One region of the Calidifontimicrobium sp. SYSU G02091 genome, then DNA from elsewhere that is predicted to be linked to it. Evidence: predicted binding sites of a transcription regulator. Region 1 holds the regulator's gene; each other region holds the start of a gene.
The links. Region 1 encodes sigma-54, which starts transcription at its own class of promoters, with help from an activator protein. Its sites were predicted from a motif close to TGGCANGNAANCTGCTTT; they were not measured.
Positions count from the first base shown of each region.

Region 1 (5,748 bases):
GCTCGAGTTCTTCTGGTACGGCTGCCCGCACTGCAACGCGTTCCAGCCGGCCATCGAGGCGTGGGCGGCGCGGCAGCCCGACTACGTCGCGTTCCGGCGCGTGCCGGTGGGCTTCAGCGCGCTGCACGAGACGCACGCCAAGCTCTACTACGCGCTCGAGGCGATGGGCGAGATCGAGAAGATGCACCGCCGCGTCTTCGCCGCGATGCACGTGCAGCGCCGCCGCCTCGACAAGGAAGCTGACATGGCCGCGTTCGCTGCCGAGCAGGGGCTCGACCGCGACAAGTTCCTCGACGCGCTGCGCTCGTTCGGTGTCGCCACCAAGGCGCGCCAGGCCAAGGCACTGGCCGACGCGTACAAGATCGACGGCACGCCGTCGATCGGCGTCGGTGGGCGCTTCTTCACGTCGGGCAGCCTCGCCGGCAGCAACGAGCGTTCGTTGCAAGTGGCGAGCTTCCTCGTCGAGCGCATCCGCAAGGGCGGCTGAGCCGGCGCGCCGGTGCGGTGGCGACGCGCCACCCGCGCCGAAATTTCACACGCCACCGGGTGGCGTGCCGACGCGACGGGGCTAGAATGGCCTGCAATTTCCATGCCGCTATGCCCTGTCGCCTGACTGCCCCGCTGCCCGCGCTGCTGGTCGCGCTCACCGTCGCGCTGTCGGCCGCGGCGCCGGCCGTCGCGCAGCGCAGCGACCGCAGCCAGCCGATGACGATCGAGGCCGACCGCCAGAGCACGGTCGACCTGGCCAAGCGGGTCGTCGTCTTCGTCGGCAACGTCGTGATCACGCAGGGTTCGCTGCGCATCACGGCCGAGCGCGTCGAGGTGCGCGAAACGCCCGAGGGCTGGCGCAGCGCGGTGGCCCTCGGCGAGGCCGGCCGCGCGGCCACGTTCCGGCAAAAGCGCGACGGCGTCGACGAGGTCATCGAGGGGCGCGCCGACCGCATCGACTACGACGGCCGCGCCGACACCGTGCGCCTCGCCGGCAATGCGCTGCTGCGGCGTCTGCGTGGCGGCGCGCCGGCCGACGAAGTCACCGGCGCGCTGATCACCTACGACAACGTCAACGAGACCTTCAGCGTCAGCGCCGGCGACGGTGGTGGTCGCGTGCGCGCCATCCTGACGCCGCGCGAGTCGGCGCCGGCGGGTTCGCGGCCGTGAACGCGCTGCGCGAACCCGCGCCCCCCACGCCGGTGTCGCTGCCGGCCACGACGGCCGTCAGCCGCCTCGAAGCCACCGGCCTCGAGAAGCGCTACGGCGCGCGCCGCGTCGTCAAGGGCGTCGGGCTGGCGGTCAGTGCCGGCGAGGTGGTCGGCCTGCTCGGCCCCAACGGCGCCGGCAAGACGACGATCTTCTACATGGTCGTCGGGCTGATCCGCGCCGACGCCGGCGAGATCCGCATCGACGGCCAGCCGGTGCACCACCGGCCGATCCACCAGCGTTCGCGACTGGGGCTGAGCTACCTGCCGCAGGAGGCGTCGATCTTCCGCAAGCTCACGGTCGAGGAGAACGTGCGCGCCGTGCTCGAGCTGCAGCGTGGCGCCGACGGCCGGCCGCTGAAGCCGGCCGAGATCGAGCGCCAGCTCAACGACCTGCTGCTCGAGCTGAGCATCGACAAGCTGCGCACCAGCCCGGCGCCGGCGCTGTCGGGCGGCGAGCGGCGGCGCGTCGAGATCGCGCGCGCGCTGGCCACGCAGCCGCGCTTCATCCTGCTCGACGAGCCGTTCGCCGGCGTCGACCCGATCGCCGTGATCGAGATCCAGCGCATCATCGGCTTCCTGAAGGCGCGCGGCATCGGCGTGCTGATCACCGACCACAACGTGCGCGAGACGCTGGGCATCTGCGACCGCGCCTACATCATCAGCGACGGCCAGGTGCTGGCCGAGGGCACGCCGGCCGACATCGTCGACAACGCCGACGTGCGCAAGGTGTACCTCGGCGAGCACTTCCGCATGTAGCCGGCATGAGCATGAAGCCGTCACTGCAGGTCCGGCTGTCGCAGCACCTGGCGCTGACGCCGCAGCTGCAGCAGTCGATCCGGCTGCTGCAGCTGTCGACGCTCGAGCTGCACCAGGAAGTCGAGCAGATGCTCGAGCAGAACCCGTTCATCGAACTCGACGACGAGGCCGCTTCGCCGTTCGAGGCTTCGCTCGACGCCGCGGCCGAGCGCGCAATGCCGGCCGATCGCATGGCCGAGCCCGACGAGACCGACGGCCGCCTCGACGACGCCGAGCCGGCCGGCCTCGACGGCACCGAACTCGGCACGACCGAACGCGACGACTGGGCCAACGGCACCGAAGGCGACGACTTCGACGGCATCCGCGAGACGCCCGCGGCGGCGGCGACCGACGACGACTTCGAGCCGCAGGAGCGCGGCCCCGGCGACACGCTCGCCGACCACCTGCGCCGCCAGGTGCTCGGCATGCGGCTCGCGCCCGAGGACGCGGCCGCCGTCGAGGTGCTGATCGACTCGCTCGACGACGACGGCTACCTCGCCGACACGCTCGACGAGATCGCGCAGCAGCTCGCCCCCGACGACGAGGAGGCGCGCGACGAGCTGCTGTCGCGGCTGCGCTGCGCGCTCGGCTGGCTGCAAAGCCTCGACCCCTGCGGCGTCGGCGCGCGCGACCTGCGCGAGTGCCTGACGCTGCAGCTGCGCACGCGGTCCGCGTCGCCGGCGCGCGACGTGGCGCTGGCAATCTGCGAACAGCACCTCGAGCTGCTGGCCAAGCGTGACATCAAGCGGCTGATGGCGGTGACCGGCGCCGACGAGGACGTCATCCGGCAGGCGCAGGCGCTGATCGTGGCCTGCGAGCCGAAGCCCGGACGGCCGTTCGCGCGCGCCGAGGCCAACGTCGTCGTCCCCGACGTCATCGTCGTGCGCAGCGGGCGCGGCTGGAAGTGCGTGCTCAACCCCGACGTGATGCCCAGGCTGCGCATCAACGACCTGTACGCGCAGGCGATCCGCGGCCAGCGCAACGGCTCGGCGGCGGGTCTGTCGTCGCGGCTGCAGGAAGCGCGCTGGTTCATGAAGAACATCCAGCAGCGCTTCGACACCATCCTGCGCGTCTCGAGCGCGATCGTCGAGCGGCAGAAGGCTTTCTTCAGCCACGGCGAGATCGCGATGAAGCCGCTGGTGCTGCGCGAGATCGCCGACGAGCTCGGCCTGCACGAGAGCACGATCTCGCGCGTGACCACCGCCAAGTACATGGCCACGCCGTTCGGCACCTTCGAGCTGAAGTACTTCTTCGGCTCGTCGCTGAACACCGAGGCCGGCGGCAACGCGTCGAGCACCGCGGTGCGCGCGCTGATCAAGCAGTTCGTCGCCGCCGAGGACCCGGCCAAGCCGCTGTCGGACAGCCAGCTCAGCCAGATGCTCGAGGAGCAGGGCATCCAGGTCGCGCGGCGCACGGTGGCCAAGTACCGCGAGGCGCTGAAGATCGCGCCGGCCAACCTGCGCAAGGCGCTGTGACGCCGGCGCCGAGTGCGTCTGCGCCCGCGCCGCGCGGCGTGGCGCTGTTCCTGCCGGCTGCCGGCGGCACCGAGACGCTGCTGGCCGACGAGTGCCGCCGCCTGCTCGGCGGCGCGGCGCGTATCGAGCCCGGCCGCGGTGGCGTCACGGTGCACGGCGACGCGGTGGCGGCGATGACGCTGAACCTCGAGAGCCGCCTCGCGCAGCGCGTGCTGTGGCCCTTGGCCGATGGCCCCTACCGCGACGAACACGACCTGTATGCGCTCGCGCGCACGGTGCGCTGGACCGACTGGATCACGCCGCGGCAGACGCTGCGCGTGGACACGAGCGCGCGCGCGTCGCCGCTGCGCAGCCTGCACTTTGCGGCGCTGCGCATCAAGGATGCCGTGTGCGACGTGCTGCGCGATGCCACCGGCGCACGCCCGAGCGTCGACACGCGCGACCCCGACCTGCCGCTGCGGCTGCACCTGGGCGCGGCGCACGCGACGCTGTACGTCGACACCTCGGGCGAGCCGCTGTTCAAGCGCGGCTGGCGCGACGCCGCCGCCGCGGGCCGCGAAGTCAAGGGCGAGGCGCCGCTGAAAGAGACGCTGGCCGCCGCGATGCTCGCCGCCGCCGGCTGGCAGGGCCGTGCCGAAGACCTGCCGCTGCTCGACCCGTGCTGTGGCGCCGGCACGATCGCGATCGAGGCCGCGCAACTCGCGTGCGGCATCGCCCCGGGCGCGCAGCGCCGCTTCGCGTTCGAGCGGCTGGCGCCGTTTCGCGACCACGCGGCGACCTGGCAGGCGTTGCGGCGCGACGCGCGCGAGCGCGTGCACGCGCCGGCGGTGGCGGTGTTCGCCGGCGACGTGTCGTTTCGCATGACCGATTTCGCTGCGCGCAACGCCGAGCGCGCCGGCGTCGCCACGGCGATCGCGTTCAAGACGGCCGACGCGCTGCAGCGTCCGCCGCCGGCGCCGCGCGGCGTGCTGATGCTCAACCCCCCCTACGGCGAGCGCATCGCGCCGAAGGGGCGCGGCGCGAACGCGCGCGAGGGCTTTACCGACGCCGTCAGTGGCGACGACTTCTTCGCCGCGCTGGCCGCGCACTGGAAGCGCCACTACGGCGGCTGGACGGCCTGGGTGCTCAGCCCCGACGCGCAGCTGCCGCGGCGGCTGCGGCTCAAGGAGAGCCGGCGCGTGCCGTTGTGGAACGGGCCGATCGAGTGCCGGCTGTACCGCTTCGATCTCGTCGCCGGCTCGGCGCGTGGCGCCCGCCATGCCGGCGACTGACGGCCGTCAGACGGTCGCGTCGAGCGTCAGCCGCTGACCGCTGGCCAGCGTGTGGATGCGGTGCGACAGGCCCAGCGCCGCGACCTGTCGCATCACGGTGTCGACCTCGCCCGGCTTGACGTGCGTGACGTGCACGTCGACGCCCGGGGCCAGCCGCGAGAGTTCACCCGCCAGCGACGACGGACTGAGGTGTCCGCTGATCGCCGCCAGCGCGGCATCCTCGTCGCCGAATGCCGTCTCGATCACGACGTGCGCGACCGGCAGCGCACGCAGCCGCTGCCACAGCGCGGGGTTCGGTCCGGTGTCGCCGCTGAAGACCCACGCCGGGGCGCCTTCGCGCGGCTGCACCGCGAAGCCGACGGCCGGCACCGTGTGCGCCGCCGGCAGCACCTCGACGCGGCGCGCGCCGAAGCACAGCACGTCGCCGACGGCGAACGGCACGAACCGCAGCAGTGGCTGCTCGACGCTGGGCAGGCGGCTGAAGTCGGGCCAGATGACGTCGTTGAAGACGTGGGTGCGCAGTGCCGTGATCGTGGCCGGCAGCGCGTGCACCGCGATCGGCCCGCGCCCGGTGGCGATGCGCCGGCGCGAGACGGTGTCGGCCAGCAGCCCGATCGCCAGCACGTGATCGAGGTGCGAGTGGCTGACGACGACGTGGTCGATGCGCAGCAGCTCGTCGAGCGAGAGGTCGCCGACGCCGGTGCCCGCGTCGACCAGCAGGTCGTCGTCGACGAGGAACGCCGTCGTGCGGCTGCCGGCCGCGATCGACCCGGAGCAGCCGAGCACGCGGATCGTCATCGTCGTCGCGGTGGGGGCCGGCGTCGCGGCGGGCCGCGGGGCGACGCGTGCGTCGGCGGGTGGAACGAGCAGCATGGCCGCGATGGTGCGGTGGCCCTGCGGGGTCCGCAAGCGGGCGATGCCGCACCGCGCCGCGATGCATGTGCCGTCGATCCATCGCGGTGGCGGGCGCGTGAGAACTTCACGCGCCGCGGCACGCGGCAGGGGGCT
Region 1 is NZ_JALBGB010000001.1:159,785-165,532, forward strand. It holds gene MOJ79_RS00795 (thiol:disulfide interchange protein DsbA/DsbL) at 1-487, shown strand, start outside; gene lptA (lipopolysaccharide transport periplasmic protein LptA) at 598-1,158, shown strand; gene lptB (LPS export ABC transporter ATP-binding protein) at 1,191-1,955, shown strand; gene MOJ79_RS00810 (RNA polymerase factor sigma-54) at 1,967-3,469, shown strand; gene MOJ79_RS00815 (THUMP domain-containing class I SAM-dependent RNA methyltransferase) at 3,508-4,740, shown strand; gene MOJ79_RS00820 (MBL fold metallo-hydrolase) at 4,747-5,538, opposite strand.

Region 2 (5,748 bases), on a different contig from region 1:
TGCTGCTTCCACTGCGGCTCTCCCCGACGCACGCCCATCGCCATAGCGTAGTCGAACTTCACGCCGGGTTCCGACTTCAGAAGAATGACCTTCAGCGGCCTGGCCGTCGCACGCTTGGCGTAGAAGCCGGCGATCGGGCCCCACACGATGGCGGCGTCGATCTTGCCCGCGGCCAGTTCGCGTTCGATCAGCTCGCCCGGGTACTGGTCCGGGTCGGGGCTGAGCATCAGGTACGGCACGCCCTGGTCGACGAGTCCGTGGCGGTCGAGCCAGGCCGACGCCGGGCTGCGGTCGAACACGCCGATCTTCAGCGACTTCAGCACCGCCGGGTCGAGGCGAAGGAAGGCCTCGATGCTGTCGACCTTGTCGAGCCCCTTCGAGTTGCTGACGACGAGGGCATAGGTCGAGCGGTAGTACGGCTTGGTCACGTCCGCCTGCTCGAAGCCGACCGGCACGCCCATGATGATGTCGCACGGGTAGTCCTGACCGGGCAGCTTGTAGCGCAGCGTGTTGCGCACGAAGCCCATGCGCTGCGGGAACGAGTAGTACGTGACCGGCAGGCCGAGCTCCTTGCCGAACAGCTCGGCGATGCGGTTCTCGATGCCTTCGCCCTTCGTGTTCGAGAACGGCAGGTTGTTCGGGTCCTGGCAGACCCGCAAGGCCTTGCGGGGCCCGTCGTCGGCCGTCGCGGCGTGGCACGCCAGTGCGGCGGCGAGCACAGCGACGATGCGTCGCGCGATGCGCGCGCGTCGGCCCGCGGACGTGCTGTCGCTGGGGAGCGTGCGCTTCATCGCGGTCTCACTCGATCGCGGTCACGCGGGCGGTCTTGATCGCGCCGTCCGAGCGCCCCTTGAGGTAGGCGTAGATCGCGTCGAGGTTCTCGACGACGACGGGCGCCTGCTTGTGCGGCGGCATGCCGCGTTCGATGCGGCCCTCGAGGACGACCTGGTTGAACTGCTCGCGCGTCAGCACTTTCATCCGCTCGATCAGTGACGGACCGGCCAGGCCTTCCTGGTTCGCACCGTGGCAGGCGGCACAGTTGGCCTGTCGCCAGGCGCGGAATCCGGCCAGGGTTTTCGGGTCGACCTTGTTGCCGTCGACGACGGTGTACAGGTCGGTCTTGACCTCCTGCGCGGCAGCATGCACCGGGGTGCCGAGCGCGGCTACGGTGGCGGCGACGGCGGCAACGAGGGATACGCGGACGTTCATGGTCGGGGAAGATCGCAAAGAAAGCGGGAGGGGGACGGCTGCCGTTCGGTACGCCGTCCCCCGATGGGAACCCCCGGGCCGCGCGCGGCCGGGGATCCGTGTCGAGTTTCGACGCTCAGTTGGGCAGTGCGAACACCGTCAGCGAGCCGCCGAGGTCAGTGTACTGACTGAGTTCGCGGTAGCCACCGACCGCGCCGAGGCCGTCGGTGTCCTTCTCGAGACCCGCCGCCATGCCGATGCCGGCCCAGCCGCCGATGCCCGAGAACACGCCGATGTACTGCTTGCCCTTGTGCTCGTAGGTGAACACGTTGCCGATGATGCCCGACGGGGTCTTGAACTTGTACAGCTCCTTGGTGATGTCCTTGGCGTCGACGCACTTGAAGAAGCCTTCGAGCGTGCCGTAGCAGGAGATCCCGCCCGCGGTGTTCAGCGCGCCGCTCCACACCGAGAACTTCTCCGGCTTGGACTGGACGATCTTGCCCGTGCCGGCGTCCCAGGTGATGTAGTTGCCCATGCCGCCGTGGCTGCCGGGCGCCGGGTACATCGACAGCGTCGCACCGACGTACGGCTGGCCCGCCGTGTACTCGACCTGGAACGGCTCATAGTCCATGCACACGTGGTTCGTGGGCACGTAGAAGAGCTTGGTGTTCGGGTCGAACGACGCCGGCTGCTGGTCCTTCGTGCCGAGCGCTGCCGGGCAGATGCCCTTGACGTTGACGTCGGGACCGTGCTGCGGGTTCGTGAACTTCGACGTCGCGTACTTCGGGTCGACCTTCGGACGGCCCGTCTTCATGTCGACGTGCGTCGCCCAGTTGACCTTCGGGTCGTACTTCTCGGCCACCAGCAGTTCGCCGGTGATGCGGTCGAGCGTGTAGGCGAAGCCGTTGCGGTCGAAGTGCACCAGCGCCTTGCGTTCCTTGCCCTTGACCGGGATGTCGGCCAGGATCATCTCGTTGATGCCGTCGAAGTCCCACTCGTCGTGCGGCGTCATCTGGTAGACCCACTTCGCGACGCCGGTGTCGAGGTCGCGGGCCCAGATCGTCATCGACCACTTGTTGTCACCCGGGCGCTGCGAGGGGTTCCACGTCGACGGGTTGCCGGTGCCGTAGTAGACGAGGTTGGCCGCCTTGTCGTAGCTGTACCAGCCCCAGGTCGTGCCGCCACCGATCTTCCACTGGTCACCCTGCCAGGTCTTGAGCGACGAGTCCTTGCCGACCGGCGCCATCTTGCCGTCGGTCCAGGTCATCGTCTTCTCGGGATCGATCAGCATCTCGTTGTCGGGGCCGGTGCTGTAGCCCTTCCAGACGAGGCGGCCGGTGTTGATGTCGTACGCGGCGAGGAAGCCGCGCACGCCCCACTCGCCGCCGGAGATGCCGGTGATGACCTTGTCCTTGAAGACGTGCGGCGCGTTGGTGTTGACGGCGCCGAGCTTCGGGTCGCCGTTCTTGACCGACCAGATGACCTTGCCGTCGGCGGCGTTGAGCGCCACCAGCGTCGAGTCGGCCTGCTGCAGGAAGATCTTGCCTTCGGCGTAGGCCAGGCCGCGGTTGACGGTGTCGCAGCACATCTGCGGGATCACCGCCGGGTCCTGCTTCGGCTCGTACTTCCACTTGATCTTCTGCGTGTCGAGGTCGATCGCGAAGACCTTGTTCGGGAACGGCGTGTGCAGGTACATCGTGCCGTCGACGACCAGCGGCGAGCCTTCGTGGCCGCGCAGCACGCCGGTCGAGAAGGTCCAGGCGACCTGCAGCTTGCCGACGTTGTTGCGGTTGATCTGGTTGAGCTTGCTGTAGCGCTGGTTGTAGAAGTCACCCGCCTGGGCTGCCCAGTTCTTCGGGTCCTGCATCTTCTTCTCGAGGTCGGCGTTCGCCATCGCGAGGGCGGGCAGCATCAGCGCCACTGCCGCCACCGGGGTCAGCCCGCGACGGGCCCTGTGCCATTTGAAGTCCATGTGTTGCTCCTGTCTCCTGTTTACACCGATGCCCTGCGCGGGCATCCACCGCTGAAGGGCCGGCCCGACCGACCGGCCCACCTCGCTGCTCACTTGGCCTGGAAGGGGTGCGTCGCCGTGCCCTTGCCAGCGACCACCTGGGCCGCGGTCGGCTCGCCGCGCACGGCGCGCGCGATCGCCTCCTTCGTCGCCCGGTAGTTGTAGTCCTGGATCTTCTTGTCGTCTTCGGCGAGCCAGTGGATGAACACGCCGACGCAGATGAACAGGTTGTCGGCCTCGTCGGCCGGGATCGTGCCGTCCTCGACCGAGTCGGCCACCGCCATCGCCACCGCGCGCTGCGCCGGGCCGAACATCTGCACCGCCTGCTTCGCGCCCTTGATCGTGACCTTGTTGAACATCACGGTGGCGGGCTTGGTCAGCAGGTTCGGCGCCACGACCGCGAGCAGCGACGTGAAACCGTCCTTGTTGTTCGTCAGGCAGTTCGCGAAGGCCGTCTCCGCCGCCGAGCCGCGCGGCCCGATGATCAGGTCGATGTGCGCCACCTCGTTGCCGTCGCCGACCAGCGACTCTCCCACCATCATGCGATCGATCTTTGCCATCTGCTATCTCCGTGCGTTGTGAGCTTGCGGGGGTTGCATCACAGCGCCTCGCGCCGCCGATGCCGTCGGAATTCATTCATGTTCTGTGCCAATCGGACCCGGTGTAAACACCGATCCGGGCTGCGCCGCACCGCGCGGCACGGTGGACTTCTACGGGTTGACCCGTAATTCGGCGGCGTCGTCGACGATCGCGGCGGCCATCGCACTGGTCACGCACAGGTCGGCGCACGTGCCGGGGTTCAGCGCGCGTCGTTTGAGGCTCTCGTCCCAGGCCGCGAACGCGGGATCGGCGTCGACGCGTTCGCCGGCGCGCGCGCGTTTGCGCCACGCGAGCGCTTCGCGCATGACACACTGCGCCGCCGCGGCGCCGTGCTTTCGCACAATGTGTGAATCGGGCTGCGCGGCGAGGAACTCGAGGTAGGTGCGCTGCAGCGCCGCCACCGCGTCCGCGGTGCGCGCCAGCGCGGCGCGAAACGTCGCCACGCCGACGGCGAACACGTCGGCGAAGTCGGTGACGTACTGCCGGGCGACGAGGTCGCGCTCGGCCGCCAACGCCATCGCGGCGCGCAGGTCGAGGGTCGGCTCGGCGTGCACGTCCTGCTGCGCGACGCGCCCGAGACCGGCCGGATGCGCGCGTGCGATCGCGCGGTAGGCGGCGCGCGCGTCGTCGACGTCGAGGCTGCGCAGCACGGCGGCGAGCGACGCGCGCAGCCCGGCCTCGCCGCGGGCCAGCGCCCAGCGCTCGGCGGCGGCCGCGAGCGGTGCGCACAGCAGCACGATGCCGAGGTTGGTGTTGCACTGCGCCACGGCCCACGTCGCCTCGACGGCCGCTTCGATGCGCCGCCCCACCGCAGCACCGGGCGCGCACAGCGGATGGGCGGCGGCGCGTGCGCTGGCCACGAAGTGCGCCGCGTCCATCCCGTGGCCCGGCGACGCGACGCTGACGTTGCCGGGCTTGCGCGCGGCGACGTCGAGTTCGCAGGCCCAGACGAAGGCCTCGCGCAAGCGCTGCGCGAGCGCCGGGTGCGGCGACGTCATCGGCTCCATGGCGGTGTCGACCCTCAACCCTCAGGCGCGCAGGCGCCGGGCGGCGGCTGCGCACTTGCGGCCGAGCAGGTCGTCGACGAGCCAGCCGGCGATGTCGCCCGCGGTGACGCGCTGCAGCCCCTGCCACGCGGCGACGCCGTTGACCTCGATGACGAGCGGCCCGTCGTCGCCGGGCATCAGGTCGACACCGGCGTAGTCGAGGCCGAGCGTGTGCGTCGCGGCCTCGGCGAGTCGGGCCAGGCGGGGGCCGTCACCCCGGTCGAGCGGCTGCGGCTCGCAGCGTGCGCCCTGCGCGACGTTGTGGATCCAGTGGCGCCCGAAGCGGCGCATCGCCGCGCGCGCGACGCCGCCGACGACGAGCACCCGCCAGTCGTGGCCTGGGCGCGTGCGCGCCGGCACGAAACGCTGCAGGTACGCGACGCCACCGAAGCCGGCGTCGAGCGCCGGCAGCGGCACGTGCCGGCCCTGGGGGTACTCGTCGTCGACGACCCAGCCGACGCGCTGCAGCCCCTTGCCCTGCGAGCCGAACAGCGGCTTGAGCACGAGCGAGTGGCCGGCGGCGCTCTCGCGCATCACGAGGCGCTGCGCGAGCTGCGGCGACTCGAGCGCCCACGTCGGCGGCGTCGGCAGCCCCGCGGCGTGCAGCAGCAGCGTCGTCATCGACTTGTCGACGCTGCGCTCGATCGCGCGCGCGTCGTTGTAGACCGGCACGCCGAGTGCCTGCAGCGCGTGCAGCACGGCCAGCCGGCGCGTCACCTGCTCGAAGCTGCCGCCGGCGATGCCGCGCACGAACACCGCGTCGGGCAATTCGCGCCCGAAGCCGGGCAGCACGAGCCCGTGCCCCGCGTGCGTCGTGTCGAGCCGCGCCTGCGCGAGGTCGAACGTGCGCCCGTCGGCGCCGCGCGCGCGCAGCGCGGCCAGCAGCCGCCGCGTGTGCCAGCC
Region 2 is NZ_JALBGB010000018.1:26,640-32,387, reverse strand. It holds gene MOJ79_RS12015 (substrate-binding domain-containing protein) at 1-791, opposite strand, end outside; gene MOJ79_RS12010 (c-type cytochrome) at 799-1,209, opposite strand; gene MOJ79_RS12005 (methanol/ethanol family PQQ-dependent dehydrogenase) at 1,325-3,100, opposite strand; gene fae (formaldehyde-activating enzyme) at 3,250-3,759, opposite strand; gene MOJ79_RS11995 (triphosphoribosyl-dephospho-CoA synthase) at 3,910-4,797, opposite strand; gene MOJ79_RS11990 (ATP-grasp domain-containing protein) at 4,828-5,748, opposite strand, start outside.
Region 2: the regulator sigma-54 is predicted to act here: its motif matches at 3,833-3,850, upstream of fae (formaldehyde-activating enzyme).

Region 3 (5,748 bases), on a different contig from region 1:
GCGCACCGCGGCCAACCAGTACCGCTCGACGCAGGCCATCGAGGCCGCCGAGGCCGGCATCGAGTGGGCCATCGGGCAGCTCAACAGCGGGCGCATCGACGAGTTCTGCCGCCCGCACGACGACGCCAGCGCCGCCGCGCTGCCCACGAGCTTTCGCCAGCGCTACCTCGCGATCGACGCCGCCACCAGCGCGATCACGGTGCGCACGAGGTCCGACGGCGGCGTGCTCACGGCCGGCTGCGTGTTCGAAGCCGACATCGACCCGCCGTCGTGGCGCTGCAGCTGCCCGCTCGACGGCCCGGTCGATCTGACACCCCCCACCGGCGCCGACGCGGCCCCGGCGTTTCGCGTGCGCTTCGTCAACGTGCCGAGCCGCCCCGGCGTCGTTCGCATCGAGGCCAACGGCTGCACCCGCCTCGACGATGCGTGCCTGGCCTTTCCGGCGCAGGCGGTCGGTGGCGAAAGCCGCGCGACCGTCTCGACCCTCGTCGCGTTGAAGAGCGCGCTCGTCACCCCCCCGGCAGCCGCCGTCACGGTGCGACGCACGATCGGCGGCGCGTCCGCGCTCGAGGCGTACAACGCCGACGCGGCGTCGGGCGGCCTCACGCTGCACGTCGGCGTCGGCATCGACGAGGCCCCCGCGGCGGTCGCCGGGCCGGCGGGCACACCGCCCGAGCGCACCCAGCTGCTCGGCGACGCCGCGATGGCGGCGCTGACGCCCGAGCGCATGTTCGTCTCGGTATTCGGCATGTTCCGCTCGACGTACCGCGAGCAGCCCGCGGCCCTGCGCCTGGACTGCGCCAGCGGCTGCGGCCGCGCGATGCTGGCCGATGCCGTGCGGCTGAATCCCGGGCGCCTGCTGTGGATCGACGGCACCGCCGACCTCGACACCAGCGGCGCGATCGGCGCGGCGGGCGAGCCGGCGCTGCTGGTCTTCAACGGCGACGTCGTCGTGCGCGCCGGCAGCGACGTGCGGCTGCATGGTCTGGCGCACTTCGTCAACGCCGGCGGCGGCTCGGCTTGGGACGGCGACGGGCGCCTCGTCGTCGTCGGCGGCCTCGTCGCCGAAGGCGACTGGACGCTCACCGGCACCGGTCGCACGGTGGTCGCCTACGACGGCGCGGCGCTCGCGCGGCTGCGCACGACGCACGGCTCGTTCGTGCGCGTGCCCGGCAGCTGGAAGGACTTCTGACGATGGCACGGCAGCGCCAGCTCGGCATCTCGCTCGTCGAAGCGCTCGTCGCGCTGGCGGTGATGGCCTTCGGCCTGGTGGCCTATGTCGGCGTGCAAAGCGCGCTGCGCGCCAACGGCGACATCGCGCGCCAGCGCGCCGAAGCCACGCGCATCGCCCAGGAAGCCATCGAGTCGTGGCGCGCCTTCACGGCGATGCATGCCGACCCCGACCACCCCGAGTTCGTCACGTACGACGCCGTCGCGACGCAGCCGAGCGACACCGTCGAAGGGCTCAACGCCACCTACACCGTCGAGCGCTTCGTGCTCGACGACGCGCCGCTCAACGCGAAGACCGTCGTCGTCGACGTCGACTGGCGCGACCGCAACGACGAGCCGCAGCGCGTGCGCCTGGCCACCGCGATCGCCGCGGTGCCGCCCGAGCTGGCCGGCACGCTGAGCGTGCGCGGCGCCGGCAACCCGGGGCGGCTGCCCGCCGGCCGCCACCCGGCCATCCCGCTCGATGCGGTGCCGATCGAAGGCGGCCGCAGCCGCCTGCAGTTCGAACAGCCCGGCGGCGGCACGGTGGCCCTCGTCTTCAACGACCTGACCGGCGCGATCACGACGGTGTGCAGTCCCGCCAGCGTCTGCGCCGCCGTCGACGCACTGCTGCTCACGGGCCATGTGCGCTATGCGACGACGTCCACCGCCCCCACCGCGGCGGACGCCGAAGCGCCGCCGAGTCCGGTCGACCCGGTTGTAGGCGTCACGCTGCAGCGCACCGCACCGTCGGCGCGAACCGTCACCTGCTTCGTGCAGCGCCGCACGACCGACCTGCGCTACCTGTGCGCGGTGCCGGTGGCCACCGAAGGCGACGGCGCGCTGCGCTGGTCGGGCCGGTCGCAGCTGATGGGGCTGCCCTTGGCCGTCGACCGCGACGACGCCAGCGCAGCGCGCTACCGCGTGTGCCGCTACACCACGCAGCGCTCGCACGAGACGCTGCCCAACGACCAGCACCCGCTGGACTACACCGACGTCACGGTGCCGCTGGCCAACCAGAACTTCCTCGTGATCCGCGCCGGCGACGGCACGCTCGCCTTCGACTGCCCCGACGACGACCCGGCCACCGAGTTCGTCAACGGGCGCACCTGGCACCACCAGCCGCCGAACTGAGCCTCGGCGGCGAGCGCCGCCCCGCCCGTAGACTGCGCGCATGCTCAGCGACGCCGACCGGCAACACCTGCAGCGCGCGCTCGCGCTCGCGCACCAAAGCATCGGCCTGAGCGACCCGAACCCGCGCGTGGGCTGCGTGATCGTCGGCGACGGCTGGCAGGCCGAGGGCTTCACGCAGGCCGCCGGCCAGGCGCACGCCGAGGTGATGGCGCTGCGCGCCGCGCGTGCGGCCGGGCGCGACCTGCGCGGCAGCACCGTCTACGTGACGCTCGAGCCCTGCGCCCACTTCGGCCGCACGTCGCCGTGCTGCGACGCGCTGGTCGAGGCGGGTGTCGGCCGCGTCGTCGTGGCCGTCGGCGACCCGAACCCCCAGGTCGCCGGCCAGGGCATCGCCCGCCTGCGCGCGGCGGGTATCGCGGTGGACATGGCCGACGACGAGCTCGCGACCGCGTCGCGCGAGCTGAACATCGGCTTCTTCTCGCGCATGGAGCGCGGGCGGCCGTGGGTGCGCGTGAAGGTCGCCATGTCGCTCGACGGGCGCACCGCGCTGCTCAACGGCGCCAGCCAGTGGATCACCGGCGAGGCGGCACGCACCGACGGCCACGCGTGGCGCAGGCGCGCCGGTGCCGTGCTCACCGGCATCGGCACCGTGCTCGCCGACGACCCGCGGCTCGACGTGCGGCTGGTTGCGACCACGCTGCAGCCGCTGCGGGTGGTGGTCGATTCGAGCCTGCGCCTGCCAACGACGGCACGCCTGCTCGCACCGCCAGGCTCTGTGCTCATCGCGGCTGCGAGACCGTCACCGCAGCAGGAAGCCGCGCTGCGCAACCGCGGCGCGGAGGTGGTGACGCTGCCGAACGCACTAGGAGGGGTGGACCTGCCCACCCTTCTCGCACTGCTCGGCGAGCGCGGCGTCAACGAAGTGCACGTGGAAGCCGGCGCACGGCTCAACGGCGCGCTGCTCGACGCCGACCTCGTCGACGAATGGCTCGTCTACCTGGCCCCGTGCGTGCTCGGGCCAGGGCGCGAGTTCGCGCAACTGCCCGCCCGCGAAGACCTGGCCCAGTGCACGCGGCTGCAGTACGTCGACATCCAGCCGTGCGGCAGCGACCTGCGCGTGCGCGCACGCCCGCAGGCCGGGGCGCTCGGGCCTCGCTGACCCGGGTGAAGCGCGTTGACGGAACTGCCGACGACGCAGCTCACGGTCTGGGTCAGACACGGTCCCGACCGAATCGACGGCGGCCGCCGGTGTCGCCACATTTGACACGCGAACGGGCGTCCATCCCCAAGTTGTTGATTCATGAGGCGGTCTTCTTTGGCTTGAACTTTGCTACCCACGCTTACCGCGTACTGCGAACCCGCAATTCAAGGCAGCCATGAACAACAGCATCCCGTCACGCATCGCCAGCACGATCGGCGCCGTCCTTCTCGTCGCCCTCGGGCTTTCGGCGCACGCGGCGACGTCGACGTATGTGGGCAGCGATGCCGACGCGAATGGGACGGTGCCGGATACGGGCGCGTCGGTGACGGCTCGCAACGATTTCTTGTCCGCCCTTGATCCCGCCCAAACTCCTTGGGAGGAGGGCTTCGAGTCCTTCAACAAAGATGACCTCGCGCCGTTGACCCTGTTTGGAGGTCGCGCTTCGCTGGGTTTCTCGAGTCCCGCCAGTCCCGCAGACAGTTCCGGGCGCATTGAGAACGCGCTTACCGGCGACGACGGATCATTTCCAGGCCGATTCAACACGACGCCCAATGGCAAGACCAAGGCCTGGTGGCAGTCATCGGGCAGCTTCACGATCACGTTCAAAGAGGCCGTCGAAGCGTTCGCCTTCTTCGCGACCGACCTCGGCGACTTCGACGGGTCGCTGTTGGTCGAGTGGTTCCTCAATGAGCAGTCTCAAGGTGAACAACAATTCGATGGATCAGCAACCGGGCCGAACGGCTCCCTCTTGTTCTTCGGCTTCACCAATGCGGACGGATTCAATAGGGTCGAGTTCACGATCACTCAGAACGCGAATGGGGCTGACGAATTCGACATCATCGGCTTCGACGATCTCATCGCCGGCTACTTGAAGCAGCCCACGAACGGCGTTCCGGAGCCCGCCTCGCTGGCCCTGCTGGGCCTTGGCTTGTGTGGTGTCGCCGCGTTCCGGCGCCGCCGTCCCTGAAGACTCGGCCGCGGCCACGCGCCGCCGCCCTGCCACAATGCCGGCATGTTCACCGGCATCGTCACCGCCGTCGGCCGCATCGTCGACTCCGCCCCGCTGGGCACCGAGCGCGAGCACGGTCGCCGGCTCACGGTCGAGACGCCGGCCGGCTACCTCGCCGACGTCGCTCTGGGCGACAGCATCGCGCTCAACGGCGCGTGCATGACGGTCACGTCGCTCGACACGGCGGCCTCGCGCTTCACCGTCGACGTCTCGGCCGAGAGCCTGGCGTGCACCGCCGGGCTCGCGCAGACCGGCCCGGTCAACCTCGAGAAGGCGCTGCGCGCGAACGACCGGTTGGGCGGCCACCTGGTCAGCGGCCACGTCGACGGCATCGGCACCGTCACGCACTTCGCCCCCGTGGGCGAGTCTTGGGAGCTGCGCGTGCTGGCGCCGAAGGAGCTGGCGCGCTTCGTCGCCTACAAGGGCTCGATCACCGTCAACGGCGTGAGCCTGACCGTCAACCGCGTCGACGACCGGCCCGACGGCTGCGAGTTCAGCATCAACCTGATCCCGCACACGGTCGCCCACACGACGCTCGGCACGCTGGCGCCCGGCGCGCGCGTGAACCTGGAAGTCGACCTGATCGCGCGCTACGTCGAGCGGATGCTGCGCCCGGCGTGAAGACACCCCCCGATTCGCGGGGCAGGCGCAGGCAGTTTGGCACGCCGGCCGGCGCCGCCGGGATCTTCCGGGCTGCGACGCGGGTCTCGACGGCTACGATGACGGCCGTGAAGTCAAGATTTCCGACACCGGCACTGCGAGCGCTCGCTTTGGCCGCGCTCGTGGCCAGCGCCCCCCTCGCCGACGCCGCCGTCGACACGCGCACGTCGCGCTACTACGAGGACGCGCTCGCGCGCTACGAGAAGAAGGACCTCGCCGGCGCGATCATCCAGCTGAAGAACGCGCTGCAGATCGACAAGAACTTGCTGCCGGTGCAGGTGCTGCTCGGGCGCGCCTTGCTCGACAGCGGCGACGTGGTCCAGGCCGAGGTGGCGTTCAGCGAAGCGTTGCGGCTCGGTGTCAACCGTGCCGAGGTCGTGGTGCCGCTGGCGCAGGCGCTCGTCGGCCAGGGCAAGCCCGATGCGGTGCTCAACGACCACCGATTCGCGCTCGACGGGCTGCCGCGAACGACGCAGTACCGGCTGCTGCTGCTGCGCGCCGGGGCGGCAGCCGAAATGGCCGACATGCGCACGGC
Region 3 is NZ_JALBGB010000009.1:60,028-65,775, reverse strand. It holds gene MOJ79_RS08020 (pilus assembly PilX family protein) at 1-1,192, shown strand, start outside; gene MOJ79_RS08015 (type IV pilus modification PilV family protein) at 1,195-2,343, shown strand; gene ribD (bifunctional diaminohydroxyphosphoribosylaminopyrimidine deaminase/5-amino-6-(5-phosphoribosylamino)uracil reductase RibD) at 2,384-3,502, shown strand; gene MOJ79_RS08005 (PEP-CTERM sorting domain-containing protein) at 3,720-4,511, shown strand; gene MOJ79_RS08000 (riboflavin synthase) at 4,557-5,174, shown strand; partial or broken gene MOJ79_RS07995 (tetratricopeptide repeat protein) at 5,273-5,748, shown strand, end outside.
Region 3: the regulator sigma-54 is predicted to act here: its motif matches at 3,660-3,677, upstream of MOJ79_RS08005 (PEP-CTERM sorting domain-containing protein).